One region of the Alteromonas sp. ABH4_452 genome, then DNA from elsewhere that is predicted to be linked to it. Evidence: predicted binding sites of a transcription regulator. Region 1 holds the regulator's gene; the other holds the start of a gene.
What was found. The regulator FNR, encoded in region 1, switches genes on or off when oxygen is low (the NO sensors DNR and NnrR bind a similar motif). The targets are predictions, from matches to a motif close to TTGATCTAGATCAA.

Region 2: a site for FNR is predicted at 3,419-3,432, ahead of ccoG (cytochrome c oxidase accessory protein CcoG). Genes of this name have one in related genera too.

The regions. Positions count from the first base shown of each region.
Region 1 covers NZ_CM149973.1:2,580,484-2,588,648, forward strand. Annotated here, with positions in the region: gene ACYX4N_RS11095 (YciC family protein) at 1-641, shown strand, start outside; gene ACYX4N_RS11100 (glucosaminidase domain-containing protein) at 634-1,425, shown strand; gene ACYX4N_RS11105 (DUF2987 domain-containing protein) at 1,422-2,069, shown strand; gene ACYX4N_RS11110 (patatin-like phospholipase family protein) at 2,093-3,118, opposite strand; gene ttcA (tRNA 2-thiocytidine(32) synthetase TtcA) at 3,119-4,072, opposite strand; gene uspE (universal stress protein UspE) at 4,302-5,225, opposite strand; gene fnr (fumarate/nitrate reduction transcriptional regulator Fnr) at 5,518-6,258, opposite strand; gene ACYX4N_RS11130 (sulfite exporter TauE/SafE family protein) at 6,304-6,963, opposite strand; gene ccoS (cbb3-type cytochrome oxidase assembly protein CcoS) at 6,950-7,180, opposite strand; gene ACYX4N_RS11140 (heavy metal translocating P-type ATPase) at 7,182-8,165, opposite strand, start outside.
Region 2 covers NZ_CM149973.1:4,177,011-4,185,175, reverse strand. Annotated here, with positions in the region: gene ACYX4N_RS17930 (TonB-dependent receptor plug domain-containing protein) at 1-485, opposite strand, end outside; cobalamin riboswitch at 577-840, opposite strand; gene ACYX4N_RS17925 (serine/threonine protein kinase) at 945-1,928, opposite strand; gene ccoG (cytochrome c oxidase accessory protein CcoG) at 1,925-3,355, opposite strand; gene ACYX4N_RS17915 (hypothetical protein) at 3,837-4,202, shown strand; gene ACYX4N_RS17910 (DUF3016 domain-containing protein) at 4,321-4,866, shown strand; gene ACYX4N_RS17905 (acyl-CoA dehydrogenase family protein) at 4,962-6,722, opposite strand; gene ACYX4N_RS17900 (SDR family NAD(P)-dependent oxidoreductase) at 6,999-7,790, shown strand; gene ACYX4N_RS17895 (amidohydrolase family protein) at 7,943-8,165, shown strand, end outside.

The DNA of each region.
Region 1 (8,165 bases):
TAACAAAAGCTAATTTTTCATCATTGTTTCAAGGTAGCCTTGTTTTATTCTTGACCTTTGTGGTGCTTGGGGTAATTGCCCAACAGTACATTACCATCAATGATGACGGTAGCTATGTATTCGAGCACCAGTCTATTATCCAGATTGTGGCAATCTGCATTGTGGCGCCGTTACTTACGGGCTTATACATGATGGGGGTTTTTGTAGCGCGAGGCGTAAAAACATCGGTATTTACGGTATTTCAGTTTTTCCCCCTTATATTTCTGGTTGCGTTAACCCAGTTAGTTAGCAGTATTCTTGTGCAGTTAGGCATGATGCTGCTTATCTTACCAGGCGTGTATTTCTATCTAGCGTCGTCCTTTTCTCTAATGTTAGTGGCCGACAGAAAACTAACTCCAATTAGCGCGATTATTCTTTCATGCAGAGTATTTAACGCGTACTGGGCTCAAATTGCTAGTATCTTCGGGGTGCTCTTCTTATTGTTTGTTTCGGTACCACTGACGTTCGGGTTTTCCCTTATTTGGGTGTTACCTTTTTATTTTAGTATGATGGGATTGCTCTATCAGGAACTGATTGGCGAGCAAGGAGTGAGCACGGAAGCATCTGTAAATGATGTGAATGAGTCGAGCTTTGATGCATAAACGAGAAACCTTTAAAATTGTCCTTATAACGCTTGGCGTCCTGGCGGTTATCGTCATTAATGCCATTATTTTTACCAAGGACGAACCGGATATTCTAGATATACCGCAAACGGTAGAAGCGAAAAAGCCGGTACCTGACTTCTCAGTCTATAGTGACGTAAAAGAAAAAAAAGAGGCTTTTTTTAATTATCTACGGCCCGAGGTAGAGAAGCAAAATGCCTACTTACTTACCTTAAGACATTATGTACAAACCTTGTATAGAAAAGCATTAGCGAACGAATCGCTTTCAGAAGATGACATGGCTAGGCTTGAATGGCTTGAAGAAGAGTATCGGGTAAAGTCTACACAGCCTTTAAAGACCAAACTATTGGCCTTACTGCAGAAAATTGATGTTTTACCTGAAGAGCTGGTACTTGTTCAGGCTGCGAATGAATCTGCATGGGGAACAAGCCGATTTGCAAGAAAGGGCTACAACTTTTTCGGTCTGTGGTGTTTTTCAAAAGGGTGCGGTTTTGTCCCAAATCGTCGAAATTCCGGCGCATCACACGAAGTGGCAAAGTTTGATAGTCTGTCGCGAGCGACGTACACCTATATGCGTAACCTCAATAGGCACGATGCCTACGCTGATTTAAGGGAGATCCGCAGTCGACTTCGAGCTAACCAATTACCTATTACTGGTGTTGCATTGGCAGAAGGGCTAATGAACTATTCCGAGCGAGGAGCCGCTTATGTTGAAGAGCTTCAAACAATGATCCTATTTAACGAGGAGTTTTTATCCGAATGATACGCGCTGCATTATTTCTTGCTTCATCTCTGTTTGTCGGTTTTGGTAGTACATCAGTAGCTGCTGAAACGATAGATGTAGAGTACAGCCGTTTCTACAGCCATGTTAAAAAGCTAGATAACGAAGATACCCAAGCGCTTCAGTTTGCGTTTGGTTTTGTCCGAGTAGGTGAAGGGCGTTTATGCGAGGTTAACGGTGCATCTATCGTTACCGATAAGAAAACAATGCCACTAGACGTTACTGATGAAGGACGTTTTACCGTGCCCACAGAAAAAGCACTGAAACTGGCTAATGCACTGGTACGTATCGACTTAAACGAACGTGCGAACGTTTGTGATATGTCGGTGCAGCTTGAAACCAAGCCAAAATACCTTAAACAGTATTACAAAAAAGAAGAACTCACTTTCTTGTATGAACAGTATGAAGCCTTTTTCAATGAAATGGGAAGCTTTTTGTCATTTATGATGCCATCTGTGAAGGGCTTGATGATTCAGTTCGAAGACAAAAATTTAGATTTCGTTACACCGCAGGGTGTACAAATTAACAATGGTGTTCTGCAGTTAGAGCAAGAGTGGATAAATGAGGCGAAAGGCTTAACGCTGCCACAAGCGCCGCTGCGTGTAACAGCTATGGCGTCAAGTTAATCTACCTTTTAAACAATTAGGTATCAGGTCAGTAACTGATACCTAATTTGCTCTGCAATTCGCGCTATGGTCTCTTCGCCTTTTGCGCAAAGTTCTTCTGCCCTATGGAACTCCATAATACCTACATCAGTCAGCTGAGGTTCTATTAGTATATCTGGCGGGTCGCCAGCTAAACGAGACCGAGTAACACGAGCTTGAAGTATTTCAAGTGAGCTGCTCATTACGCTCATAATTCCCGGAGGGTTGCGCTTATTCACCTTTGCAGGCACTTCAGTAAATTCTTCTTCTACTTTTTCAATAACATCAGAGGCTATGCTTTCTTCGCTATTCACATCTTCAGAAGCATTGACTTCAAGCTGTTCTTCATTTTCATCTGACGTTTTGTCATCTTTACTATCAGGCGAAAACCATTGGCGCAATACGTTTTGGCTTTTAGTAAAAAAGTCTTCGGTTTTACGTTGGTTTTCTTCGTGGTCTTGCCTTAACTTTTCCAACCGAAGCGGGCGAAAATCGGCGTTAAGATTAACCGCAATCACAAAATCAGCCCCTAATTGGCGACACAAGTTCACCGGTACAGGGTTCACAACAGCGCCATCCACTAGCCAGCGATCGCCATGAGCAACGGGGGCAAAGAGCGCTGGAATAGCGCAGGATGCCTGAATGGTATCGCCAATAGGTCCTGAATTAAATACTACTTCACGTCCGGTATATAGGTCAGTTGCCACAGCCGCAAAAGGTTTTAGCATATCTTCATAGGTAGATTCACAAAACTCGCTAGCAAGTTTGTCGAAAACTTTTTGCCCGCTAGCAATGCCACCTCGCCTGAGCCCTACGCCCATAAGAGCCAATACCTGCCAATCGCTAAGCGAACAGGCCCACTCTTTTAAACCTTCCAGCTTGCCACTTGCGTAGGCAGCACCAACATAAGCACCAATGGAGCAACCAGCAACAACGTCAATTTTAACGCCAAGCTTTTCCAATGCTTCAATTATACCAATGTGTGTCCAGCCCCTTGCGGCACCGGCACCTAACGCAAGTCCAATTTTCATTTACTTTGGTTCCATAATATTTACTACTTCGATAGCGTTGTCTTCATCACTAAGATCTGCGCTATTTTCTGAAGCAAAAGAAGGTTCATCAAATCCTATATCACCATCTGCAACGGGGCCATCTTGAGTGACGATAGATTTAAAGTCATAAAGATTACTGTCTACAAGATGTGAAGGGGCCACGTTTTGAAGCGCACGGAACATTGATTCAATACGACCTGGGAAACGGCGGTTCCAGTCTTGAAGCATTGCTTTGATATTCTGACGCTGAAGATTTTCTTGTGAACCACACAGGTTGCAAGGAATTATTGGGAACTCAGCGGCTTGAGAATATTTTTCAATGTCTTTTTCGCTGCAGTAGGCCAGTGGACGAATGACAATATGCTCGCCGTTATCGCTAACCAGTTTTGGCGGCATAGATTTCAGCTTACCACCGTGAAACATATTCAGGAAAAACGTTTCTAGCATGTCGTCACGGTGGTGACCTAATGCAATTTTCGTCGCGCCTAGTTCTTTCGCTGTGCGGTATAAAATACCACGGCGCAGTCGAGAGCAAAGCGAACAGGTCGTTTTTCCTTCAGGAATCTTGTTTTTAACAATAGAGTAGGTGTCTTCTTCTACAATCTTGTAATCGACGCCAATGCTGTCTAAATACTCGGGCAAGATATGTTCAGGAAAACCAGGTTGCTTCTGGTCAAGATTTACCGCAATAATTTCAAAATGAATAGGCGCAATCTTCTTTAAAAACAACAAAATATCAAGCATGGTATAGCTGTCTTTACCGCCCGATAAACACACCATAACCTTGTCGTTGTTTTCAATCATACCGAAATCGCCAATGGCCTTACCCACGTTGCGACGAAGTCGTTTCTGAAGTTTGTTGAAGTTGTACTTTTGCTTACTTTGCGCGGCGTTTAACGTCGGCGCATCAGCACTGCTTGTGCCTAAACTCATAATTAACTAGCTTGGTTTGTGATAAAGGCGCCATTATACATTAAAGCGCCTTTTCGAGACTATGGCTGTGTTGTTAAATTTATCGAGAAGCGTTAAGTACTGATTTAAGCGTGTATGATTAACTCTCGGAATTAACCGCTAAATGCGCAGTTTCTTTTCAACGCCCATCGCCGATTCGCCATTAGTCGCCACCAAGTGTCTTTATATTTAAGCGCAACTAAGCAGTTAACTACACGGTTATCGGTGATTCAAATCCATCGGGCTTAATTGCTAACACATCACAATTAAGTTCATCGATAACGTGTTCGGCAGTATTGCCAATAAGCGCCGCCGAAATACCAACCCGTCCCACGGTGCCTATTACAACTAACTCGGCATCGAGTGTTTTAGCCACTTGCGGGATAACTTTTTCAGGCAAGCCTTCTTTCACCACACATTTATTTTCTGGAATACCATATTTCAGCGCGTGACTACGCATTTCTTTCATGTGATGATTTTTTACCGCATCGTGATATGTATCAGGGTCAAACTCTGGCACTTCAATGGCAATGTTAAGTGGAGTTGTAGGGTAGCTATTCACTAAATTAACGTTACCTTTCAGCAAAGAGGCATAATCGTTAGCGATTATCGTAAGCTTGTCGTTTAGTGCAGCATGCTCATCATCTTCACTGCCTACGTTTACTGCAGCTATAATTTCACCGCCTTCTGGCCAGTCGTGTTCTTTAACGAGCAGTACAGGGCGTGGGCACTTACGCATTAGATGCCAGTCTGTAGGGGTAAAGATTACTGAGGCAAGGTCGTCATGTTTTTTAGTAGCTTTTACTACTAAGTCGATTTGGTTATTAAGGGCGTAATAAATAATCGATTCATAAGCACGGTTGTTCCACTCAACTACAATATCGGTCTCTGAAAAGCCCTGTTCTTTTAGCTGGGCAGATAACCATTTGGCGTGCTCTTTTGTAACGGCATCGCGCATTGATTCACGTTCGTCGGGGCTAAGCATGGTTGTCATATCGTAAGACAAATCATATACCACCATCATAGCGGTAACCGTGGCGCCGGTTTTTGACGCAAGTTCATAGGCACGGCTTAGGGCAGGCTGGTTGTCGCGTTCCGCGTCCACCACGGCAAGAATTCGTTTACACTCAATCATAACGTCTCCTCAACTACAAAGCTTTGTATGGCTGTCGACATCGATATTGTTTCAAAACAGTTTATATAAACCATTTACATTAACTATAAACGACATTTGGAAAAACGTGGGTTGTTTTGGATCAAGGTGTAAATAATCTGTTGATATATAAAACAGGTAACATTGAATATTACGGGAGTTTTCACGCACGACGGATGGATGTCGTGTTACTCAGTGAGGGAATACAGTGAAATTTTAAAGGTTAAAACTAAAAAGCGCGCATGTAGCGCGCTCAAGATAACAGAAGAATAAATTAACCGTTACAGACTACGCTAGGGCCATTTAACGCTTCTAACTTGGTATTTAACCGATCAAAATCCAAAATAGAGATCAATTTACCGTCTACTTTGATAATGTTTTCTTTCTGAAAACGGCTTAATAGGCGACTAATGGTTTCTATCGTTAAGCCTAAGTAGTTGCCGATTTCGTTTCGGGTCATAGTTAGGTGAAATTCTCTGTGCGAGAAGCCACGCTCTTCAAAGCGCTGAGATAAGTGTGAGATGAAATACAATAAACGCTCTTCCGCCGTACGCTTGTTTAAAAGCATGATCATGTCGTGATCTTGTTTAATTTCTGCGCTCATAAAGCTCATGATCTGATGGCGTAGCTTAGGAAATTGAACCGACATTTCATCAAGGGTTTCATATGGCAGTTCACATACCATGGCGGTTTCTAGCGCTGAGGTGTAACTTTGATGCTTACTTTCGCGCAGGGCATCGAATCCAATAATATCACCAGGGAAGTGGAAGCCAGTGATTTGCTCTTCACCATCTTGATTAGTTACAAATGACTTAAAAGAACCCGTTCTTACGGCAAAAAGCGAACGAAATTTATCGCCAGTTTGAATGAGCGTATCACCTTTGTGAAGCGGCTTTTTGCGCTCAATTATATCGTCAAGAGACTCGATTTCTGTTTTGTTCAGCGCCACCGGTAAACACAAGTGACTGAAGCTACAGTTTTGACAGTGAATAGAAAATTGGCTTCCTTTGCTCATAATACATGCTCTTTTGAAGATTACCCAATAATGATACACCCATTTTTAAACGATTGCGCCATGAATAAGATAAGCCGCATAAATGGCCATTATTACGGCAATTATTTGTCTAACGTTATTGTTTTGAAAACTGCTAACAATATACTGACTGCCTGCACTTGCTGCGAGTAGCGTTGGCAAAGTACCTAAACCGAAGAAAAACATGATGGCAGCGCCCTGCAATGCATTCCCCGCCGCTAAAGACCAAGTAAGTGTTGAATACACTAATCCACAAGGCAACCAGCCCCAAATAAACCCATAAGGGATAGCACTAAAAGGGGTTTTAAAAGGTAAAAAACGCTTAGATAACGGCTGCAGCTTAGAAAATAAACCTTTGCCTGCGTTTTCTAACACCGTTAACCCTGTCCACCATTTGCCTAAATAACAGGCCAACAACAGCAACATAATACCGCTGAGTAAAGACAGGGCATAGTTGGCCAGAGGAATATAGTCTGCTGCAATTTTGCCAAGTGCGCCGGTCAGTGCGCCAGCAATGGTGTAGCTAGCTATGCGCCCCATGTTATAGGCTAGGGCGTAAGGCACTGCTGAAGCACCTTTTGGTGACACCATTCTTAGCGCTGCAACTATACCGCCGCACATGCCCACGCAGTGAACACCGCCCGCTAAGCCGATAAGAAAAGCTGAGAAGTAATTAATCCCCTCCATGCTGCCCTTGGTTTTTCTCTACTTTAGTATTCTGAAGTTGCTTGCGTTGTTCAGCGAGCTTTTTTTCTTCTGGCGGAAGGTCATCGTCAAACAGTATGCTGTAACCTTGACGGTCTAAATCTTCAAACTGATTAGTTTTAACCGCCCAGAAGAATATTACGATAGCGACGGCTACTATAATGATGGCGATTGGAATTAAAACGTAAATAATGCTCATACTATTTGCCCAGAAGTCGCGTAGAGTTTGTCACTACTATGATACTGCTTAATGACATGCCAACAACCGCCATCCACGGCGAAAGTAGGCCAGATACGGCGAAAGGTAAGATCAAAACGTTGTAACCTACCGACCAACCAATATTTTGTCTTATTTTTTGCTTCACTTGATGCGCAGTTCGGATGAGTTCTGGCACAGAAAGCAGCTGATCGCCAAGCAAAATCACGTCGGCTGCAGTTTTCGCAACATCTGTAGCATTACCTACCGCTATCGCTACATCAGCACTTGCAAGAACAGGGGCGTCATTAATACCATCGCCCATCATCATAACCTTTGAGCCAGATTGCTGCATAGCTTGAACCGCTTCATATTTCTGCTCTGGGGTAAGGCCCCCTTTAGCGGCAGATATTGGTAAAGATTTAGTAAGAGAGTCAACGTTTTGCTGTGTATCGCCGCTTAGTACAGCGAGGGTATGAGTTTTTGCCAATATATCGAGGGTTTCTTGGGTATCGTCACGCAGTGAGTCACGAACTTCAAAAGCCGCCATAACACGGCCTTTGACAGTAAGAAATACGTTAGCCGAGGGATAGCGCTCGATAAATGATTGCTGTGATTCGTGAACACTGAACGCTGCTGAGCCCATGGAGAATAGCGTGTCATTAATTTCACCGCTAATTCCGCCACCTGGCGTGACCGTGAAATTTGTCACTTTGTGTACGGTGTTGCCGCTTGACGTTTTATCACCGCTAAAGGCTTTAGCAATAGGGTGTTCAGAGCGAGATTCTAGGGCGCGGGCGATTGATAGCGCGCTTTGGCTGTCTACGCCGTCAGCATACCAGGCGTTTGATATAGTGAACTTACCTTGTGTCAGCGTACCGGTTTTGTCGAGTGCGATAGTGTCAATGCCAGTGATTTGCTCAAGAGCATCGGCACGCTTTAGCAAAATACCTTGTCTGTTTAATTTCGCCATAGCGCAGGTGAGTGC
Region 2 (8,165 bases), 1.6 Mb from region 1:
AACTGGCCAGATTTAGTGGTAATGCTCAGTACACCACCAATTGCACCGCTACCCCACCTCGCACTTTGCGGGCCGCGAAGTAGCTCAATGCGCACTACGTTGGCGCTAGTAAGATGAGCAAGGTCAACAAGACTCCCTTGGCCTACATCGTTGGCAACAACACCATCAATTAAAACAAGTAGATGGTTGGTTTCACCGCCGCGCACGCGCAGCTCTGTTAAGCCACCAGGACTGCCTGACTGAGACAAGCTAACGCCCGGTAGGCCGCGAATTAGTTCGGTAAGTTGAAGTGCGCCCGAAGCTTTAATGTCGCTTTCAGTCAGCACCGATACTGAGCCAGGCAGTTTAGTTAGCGAAATAGGTAAACGGGTGCCGGTGACGGTTAGCGTTTCAATATCTTGGTTTGAAGTTTGCGCGAAGGCAGATGTGCTTAAGCACGAAATAACTGCAGCGCTAAGGGCTGCTTTAGTAAAATGTGTACGCATGGTTTTTATATTATCTTTGATGCGCTCCACCCGAGCACATGATGAGTGAAAGTGCACGTTGTTACTTATTCTTTTGAATAGGAGCAAAAAACGACACCATGAAGTACAGGCCGGTATCCGGGCTTACTCGCCAATACCGATAAGGTAATGGCTCTTTTGCCTTCCCATCTAGTGGCGTCTGATTGCGCTGAAGCGCGTTGACGTATAAAAGACAGTGGCGAATGAAAAGAAAACGACAATGCGTTGAGTTTACCGTTGCGGGGGCAGCATCAGCTTTTCACTGATTTCCCGTTTAACTATTGTCACAGTAGTAGTTATGGAGCGCGACAAAAGCACCTACACAGCGCGATTATATAGAACTTAAAAAGTGATAGCGAATACGGTTTCTTATAAATTACGCTTTTTCGATTTGTATAAAAATATCGAAAAAGCGCTTTGATAAGTGATGTAAAAGTTGGATCAGTAACCTAGTTTCAACGGGGGCTCTTGGAGTGCAGATAGCTGTTCTTTAAGGGCAAGTATTTGGCCTTCCCAATATTTGTCTTCAGCAAACCAAGGGAACGCACGAGGAAACGCAGGGTCTTCCCACCGACGAGAAAGCCACGCCATGTAATGCACCATGCGCATTGCTCTAAGCGGTTCGATAAGCGCTAACTGAGCCGTATCGAATTCGTGAAATTCTTCGTAGGCCTCTACTAGGGTATCTAGCTGCAAAAGCTGCTGTTGGCGGTCGCCACTTAACATCATCCATAAGTCTTGAATAGCGGGTCCCATACGGCAGTCATCTAAGTCAACGAAGGTTGGACCGTCGCGCCATAGTATATTGCCTGGATGGCAGTCACCGTGTAAACGAATATTCGATGTTGGCTTATACGCTTGTTGGGTGGCCTCAATAACTGGATTGAGTATGGCAAAAAAGGCCGTCTTTAAATGCTCGGGTAGCAGTGTGCTTTGCAACAGAACCTGTTTGGGCTCATCAAGGTAACTTTCAATGTCAATTGAGGGGCGATCTGCAAACTCTTTAGCTGACGCAACGCGATGGATACGACCAATAAAACGCCCCATCCATTCGAGCTGATCAAGGTTGTCGTTTTCAAATTGTCTACCGCCTACCGAAGGGAATAGCGTAAATCGATAGTCAGTCTCTGCCACCGTATGATGATGGAGTGTTTTACCGTTTAAAGCTAAAGGTGCAGCCAATGGGATTTCGTTATCCATTAGCTCTGCAGCAAACGCGTGTTCTTCAAGAATTTGCGCATCTGTCCATCGACCTGGGCGATAGAATTTTGCCACATAGCGCTGACCGTCTTCAGCCAAAAATTGATAAACGCGGTTTTCGTAGCTGTTGAGCGCTAGCAGGCCGCTTTGAAGAAAAATGCCCTGACTTTCCAGGGCATCTAATATGGTGTCTGGGCTAAGCCCAGAAAAAGAAAAATCTGTCATCGATAAAGGAACTTCGTTGGTTCATCAACCGTAACCGTTTCCCCATCAATAGTGGTGGTTACACTGATAAAAATATCGGTAACCGTATCTTCCAGATTATAAGCGTCCGTTGCAACAGAAATCGGCGTACTGTAAACCGCACCACCTTTAACTGTTACTTCTTGCTCGCCTATGTATTCGTAGTCAGGAAGACCTTTTACAGCAATAGTATACGTTTGCTCTTGCTGGGTTTTGTTGAGCACTTTTATGGTATATACGTTTTCAATAAGCCCTTCATTGGTCTCGCGGTACAGTGAGTTTCTGTCGCGGATGATGTCGACTTCAGTTGGGCTGCGTGTCCAAATATTGGCGAACAACAAACCCGTCATCACCAGAAGAACGACAAAGTAACCAATTAGTTTAGGTCGAAAAACGTGAGTCTTACCACCAGCAAGTTCTTCCTCTGAGGTAAAGCTTATCAAGCCTTTGGGGTAGCCCATTTTATCCATTACGCCATTACAGGCATCAACACAGGCACCGCAGTTGATGCACTCGTATTGAAGGCCGTTGCGAATATCAATACCGGTAGGGCAGACTTGAACACATAAATTACAGTCAATGCAGTCACCTAAGCCTTTTTCCTGCACCTGTTCGTGACTGAGCTTTCGAGGGCGTGGGCCGCGCTGTTCGCCGCGTTTTGCATCGTAAGATACGGTAAATGTATCTTTGTCGAACATGGCAGATTGGAATCGTGCATAAGGGCAAATGTGGGTACACATGATTTCACGCATGTAGCCTGCATTCCCGTAGGTACAAACTGCAAAGAAAATAACAGAAAACCCTGCCCAGAAACTGGTATCGAATGTGACGAAATCAACAAACAGAGCATCAATTGGCGTGAAGTAGCCGACAAAGGTTAGCGCAGTTAATAGGGCTACCAATACCCAAGCGGTATGCTTCGCCGTTTTACGCAAAAATTTATCTGCATCCATTTTACGCGCATCTAGCGCTATACGCTTGTTACGCGGGCCTTCGAACTTCTCTTCAAACCATGTGTATATGTATACCCATGTCGTTTGTGGGCACATAAAGCCACACCACACTCTACCTGCGAAGGTGGTGACAAAAAACAATGCAAAAGCGGAAACAATGAATATATAGGCCAGTAAGGTAAGGTCTTGAGGCCACAAGGTAAGCGAGAAAATAGTAAAACGTTGCTCGCCAATATCAAGCAGTACGGCCTGATGGCCGTTGTACTGAATCCATGGAATGATGGCAAAAAGGGCTAAAAAGAAAAGACCGAAGAAACGTCTAAACGTTTCCAAGGGGCCCTTTACGGCGCGCACATAAATACGGCTACGGGAGTCGTGACGTTTACCCTCTGTGGCTCCTTTGGGTTTATGTACTTTTACCGGTGTTACGTTTTTGACCGGTATTTGTTCATTCATAGCTTAACCTTATGTGACGTAACAAACTGCTTGTGCAGTATAACCGCGTTCAACACGTCATATTTAATATAGATCAATAATGCGGCGTATGGTCTATCTTTTTAAACTTTCAGTCAATACTGAAAGTTCAGAAAATAATACTGGTGGCTTGTTATTTTTCTTTTGCATTATGTCATTTTGTAAATTTCTACATACAGCGACATGGCTAATAAGCGTAAAATTGAATAAATGGTTAGCCCTAAAAAGTGTCGGTCGAAAAAGTATACAAGTTATACCTTAGTATAAACTATCGTGTTTACAGTAAGTTAGATAACACACTACCATGCAGCGCAATTATGTGGCCAATAAGTGTCCAAATCATGTACAGTGAACCTTGTTGTAATACAAATTAGCAAAGCATTTATTAAGTATATTGTTGGTGAAAAGCGCACAAAGTAGGCGCTATTTGTTGTAAACCCCTATCAAAGTTAGCTGAGAAGTTATGTTACGGTTCTTTATTATCGCTGCGGAAATTATTGTTTTGGTAATAGTGCTGCGCTCTCCTTTTGTCCAGTATTTATTTGAAGATATTCAAAACTCTGTCTCTGACTGGCTGGTGTCCATTGCCACCCTTCCAGAGCGAAAAGAGTTACGTAGTTTGCAAGATAAAATAAATATTGAACTAAGCCCTTTGAAACCTTACCAGCAAAGCTACGTTAAACTAATTACCGCCGATGCTGCAAGCGTAAAACGCTTTCACCACACCTATTGTGAAAACGATGATATAAACCCTAATTTTACGGGAACTAAACGCGCAAAACTGTGCCTAATCATTAAGCAGTCGCCGGTTATGCAAGTTTCAAAGTGACATTAGCTTTTTGAGTAAGAAAAAGTTAAATCTAAAACTTTTCTAATGTTTTTTTGATTAATAACTTTCTCAACGCTTGCTAACTTAAGGTTAAACGACTGAATTTAGGAGCATGAAAGTGAATAAATTACGTACTTTTTCTTGTTTAAGTTGCGCCGCAGCCGTAGGGGCTCTAGTTGTTTTTGCGCCAACCCAAGCCGCTGAGGTAGAGATAACATGGGAAGAGCCAGAATCTTACAGCGATGTCAGGCCAGCCAATGAATCTCGTAAACGCTTTCGTGAGCGAACTTTAAAAGACTTAGAAGAACACATTACAGAATTAGCTAGCGACCTGCCCGAATCACAGGTACTGTCGATGACGGTGACAAACGTTGATTTGGCTGGTCAAGTTTGGCCGAGCCAGTTTGTAGGTTTTGGCAGCGGGGCTGGCAGCGATGTGCGAATAATTAAACGCATAGATATTCCAAGAATGACGTTTAGTTACTCACTATCTAATTCTGATGGTCAGGTCATTTTAAGTGGTGAGGATGTGAAGCTTAAAGACATGGACTTTATGGAGTCGAATATTCGTCACAACCGCACCGAGTCGTTATCGTACGAGAAAGCCATGCTAAACGACTGGTTTGCTGATACGTTTTCCACACAAGTCGCGGCAAACGATTAATACCTCTTCGTAAAAAGGTAATAAAAAAGGTCACGTGTAGTGACCTTTTTTGTGTTTTTAGTCCAAGTTTGTTGGGCTAAGAAAGCGTATATAGCTTACAGGTAATCAAACTCATTGCCTGAAATAGCAAGTGTGCTTTCAGGGCCTGCTTTGTAAGCGGCTTTATGTGCGTCACGGCGTACTAAGATACGTTCCATATAGAAGTCACGTGTCTTCATCTTCGAAGCGGCAAGTACCGTATTGCCCGATGCCTGAGCTTTGTCAGCCATGCTGTACCAAAGTACACCAATCAATGAATAGGCGCTGTATGCCAAGTAATCGCAGGCAGCTGCTGCAGCGGTGGTTGCATCCATACCTAAGCAGTCTGCTGAAGATGCACGCCAATCATCAAGAATACCTTGAGCCAGACCTTTCGCTTCACTGTCTTGAATGTCGCTAACTAATGCACTAAACGCTTTATAAGTAGCTTCCATCATTTGTCCGCCATCGCGGGTAAGCTTACGGCCGATAAGGTCTAGGGCCTGTATACCGTTCGTTCCTTCGTACAGCATTGCAATGCGCACATCGCGCATAAGTTGCTCCATGCCCCACTCACGAATAAAACCGTGACCACCGAATACCTGTACACCTAGGCTAGTCGTTTCAAGGCCCATATCGGTCATAAAGGCTTTACAGATAGGCGTTAAAAACTGAAGTATTTTGTCGGCATCTTCTTTTTCTTGGCCCTCACCAAGCTTTTCTACGTCCATAAATTTAGCGTAGAAAAGTGAAAGTGCACGGCAACCTTCAATCAATGATTTCTGTGTAAGTAGCATACGCGCTACGTCAGGTTGAAATACGATTGGGTCTGCTTTGCCCTCTGGGTTTTGGATACCCTGAGGTGCGCGAGACTGCACACGCTCGCGTGCGTAGGTTAGCGCGCCCTGGTACGAGGCTTCTGCGGCACCTAAGCCCTGAAGACCTACCTGGAATCGGGCGTCGTTCATCATAGTGAACATGCATGCGAGGCCTTGGTTTTCTTCACCGACAAGGTAGCCTGTTGCACCGTCGAAGTTCATCACACATGTTGGGCTCGCTTTGATCCCCATTTTGTGTTCAATGCTTCCTACTGAAAGGCTGTTCGCCTCACCTGGCTCATTGCTAGCATCTGGAAGGAATTTAGGCACTAAAAACAGGCTTATACCTTTAACACCTTTTGGTGCGTCAGGAAGGCGAGCTAGCACAAGGTGAATAACGTTCGAGCTCCAGTCTTGATCACCAGCAGTAATAAATATCTTGTTACCGGTTACTTTGTAGCTACCGTCGCCTTGTGGCTCAGCTTTAGTGCTAAGCAAGCTCAAATCGGTTCCCGCGTGAGGCTCGGTCAGGTTCATTGTACCTGTCCACTCACCGCTGATTAGCTTAGCAAGGTAGATATCTTTCAATTCTTTACTGGCGTGCTTAGTAACCGCAAGCGTGGCGCTTTCGGTAAGCATGGTGGTTAAGCGCCAGCTTAAGTTCGCCGCGTTTAGCATTTCGTGAACAGGCACCGCCATAGTGTACGGCAAGTCTTGCCCGTCGTACTCGGCAGTGCCTAGCATTGCGTTCCAGCCGTTAGCAACGTATTCCTGATAAGCATCTGCAAAGCCTTTAGGTGTGGTAATTTTACCGTCTTCAAGCTTACAGCCTTCCTCATCGCCCTCACGGTTAAGAGGGGCAACCACATCCAACGCAAACTTTGCGCCTTGCGCAATAATTTCATTGGCTAGTTCGCTATCAAAGTCGCTGATACCGAGCTTTTCGTAGTGAGCATCAAGTCCAAGCCAGTCTTTTAATAAGAACTGAAAATCAGTTGTAGGGGCGTGGTACAGAGGCATGGATGACTCCTTTTTCAAACAAGTGTTTTAATTTTGCCTATTATAGTCACAAAAAGCGTAGTCCGAATAGTCCGTTAAAGGAAAGTTAATAATAAATTTGGATGATGTGGCAATGAGAGCAGCTCATTAAAATGCTGGTGATGATGTCTCGTGTGTCACTGTTAATATAGAATGGTGAACACAAATGCTTAGCTAGCTTGCAATTCACATTCTCACTGGCATGCTTAGCCTACATTGAAACAACGCATACGCACCAGCAACACGGTACATAAAGATATGAATTCAGATAGCGCGAAGAAAAATATTGAATATAGTAGTAATGAAGCGCAGGCCCCGATTTGTATAGTCACAGGCGGAAGCTTGGGTATCGGTTTCGCGGTATGCAAGTTGTTTAGCGAAAATGGCTATCAAGTGGTTAACTTAGATATAAGAGACTTTGAGCAAGCTGTGCCTAACGCTATTTGGAAGCCTTGTGATGTAAGCGTGGTAAGTAACGTTGAAGCTGCAATCGATGAAGTTATGACGGCTTATCAACGCATAGACGCGTTAGTGTGTAATGCTGGTATCCACGTGTCTGCAACTATTGAGGATACCGACGAAGCCTTGCTTGATAAGGTACTTAGCCTGAACGTTAAAGGCGCCTATGGCGCAATTAAATCTTGCTTGCCGACGATGAAAAAGCAGGGTAGTGGAGCCATTGTGGTGATGGGATCTGATCAGTCGTTTGTAGGAAAGCGAAACTCCTTTGCCTACGGGGTAAGTAAAGGTGCGCTGGCGTCTATTGCAAAAACCACGGCACTTGATTATGCCCCATACAACATTCGCGTGAACGCGGTATGTCCAGGCACCATTGAAACCCCTTTATTTCATAACGCGATTGACAATTATGTAGCTCGCTCTGGTGTAAATAAAAGTGAAGTGGTAGCCGAAGAAGCTGCAGCTCAGCCCATTGGGCGATTAGGTCAGCCAGAGGATGTAGCGGAACTGACCTATTTTTTATGTAGCGACAAGGCGTCTTTCATCACAGGAAGTTTGTATGCTGTGGATGGGGGCTACACGGCTCAATAGAAAGGGCGAGATAAATAGAGCTCAACACAAGCGGCGCAAAAAGAAACACAGAAGGCGCAGCTCACTAGTGAGAGCGAAATAGGAACACAGCAAGTAGGTGATGTAAAAAACGCCACAGTTAACCGTACAAACTTTGGGTTAAAAAATAAAAAATGATTCAGCATTCACAAACGTGGGTAGACCCTCATATTCATCTTTTTGCTTTAGATGAAGGGCAGTACGATTGGCTAAAACCCACTAATGCGCCTTTTTGGGCTGATAAGAAAAATATTGCCAAAAATACCACAGAGGCGATGCTTCATCGCGCTTCTCTAGGACAGCTTTATGGGTTTGTGCATATTGAAGCTGGCTACGATAACAGTAGACCGTGGCGAG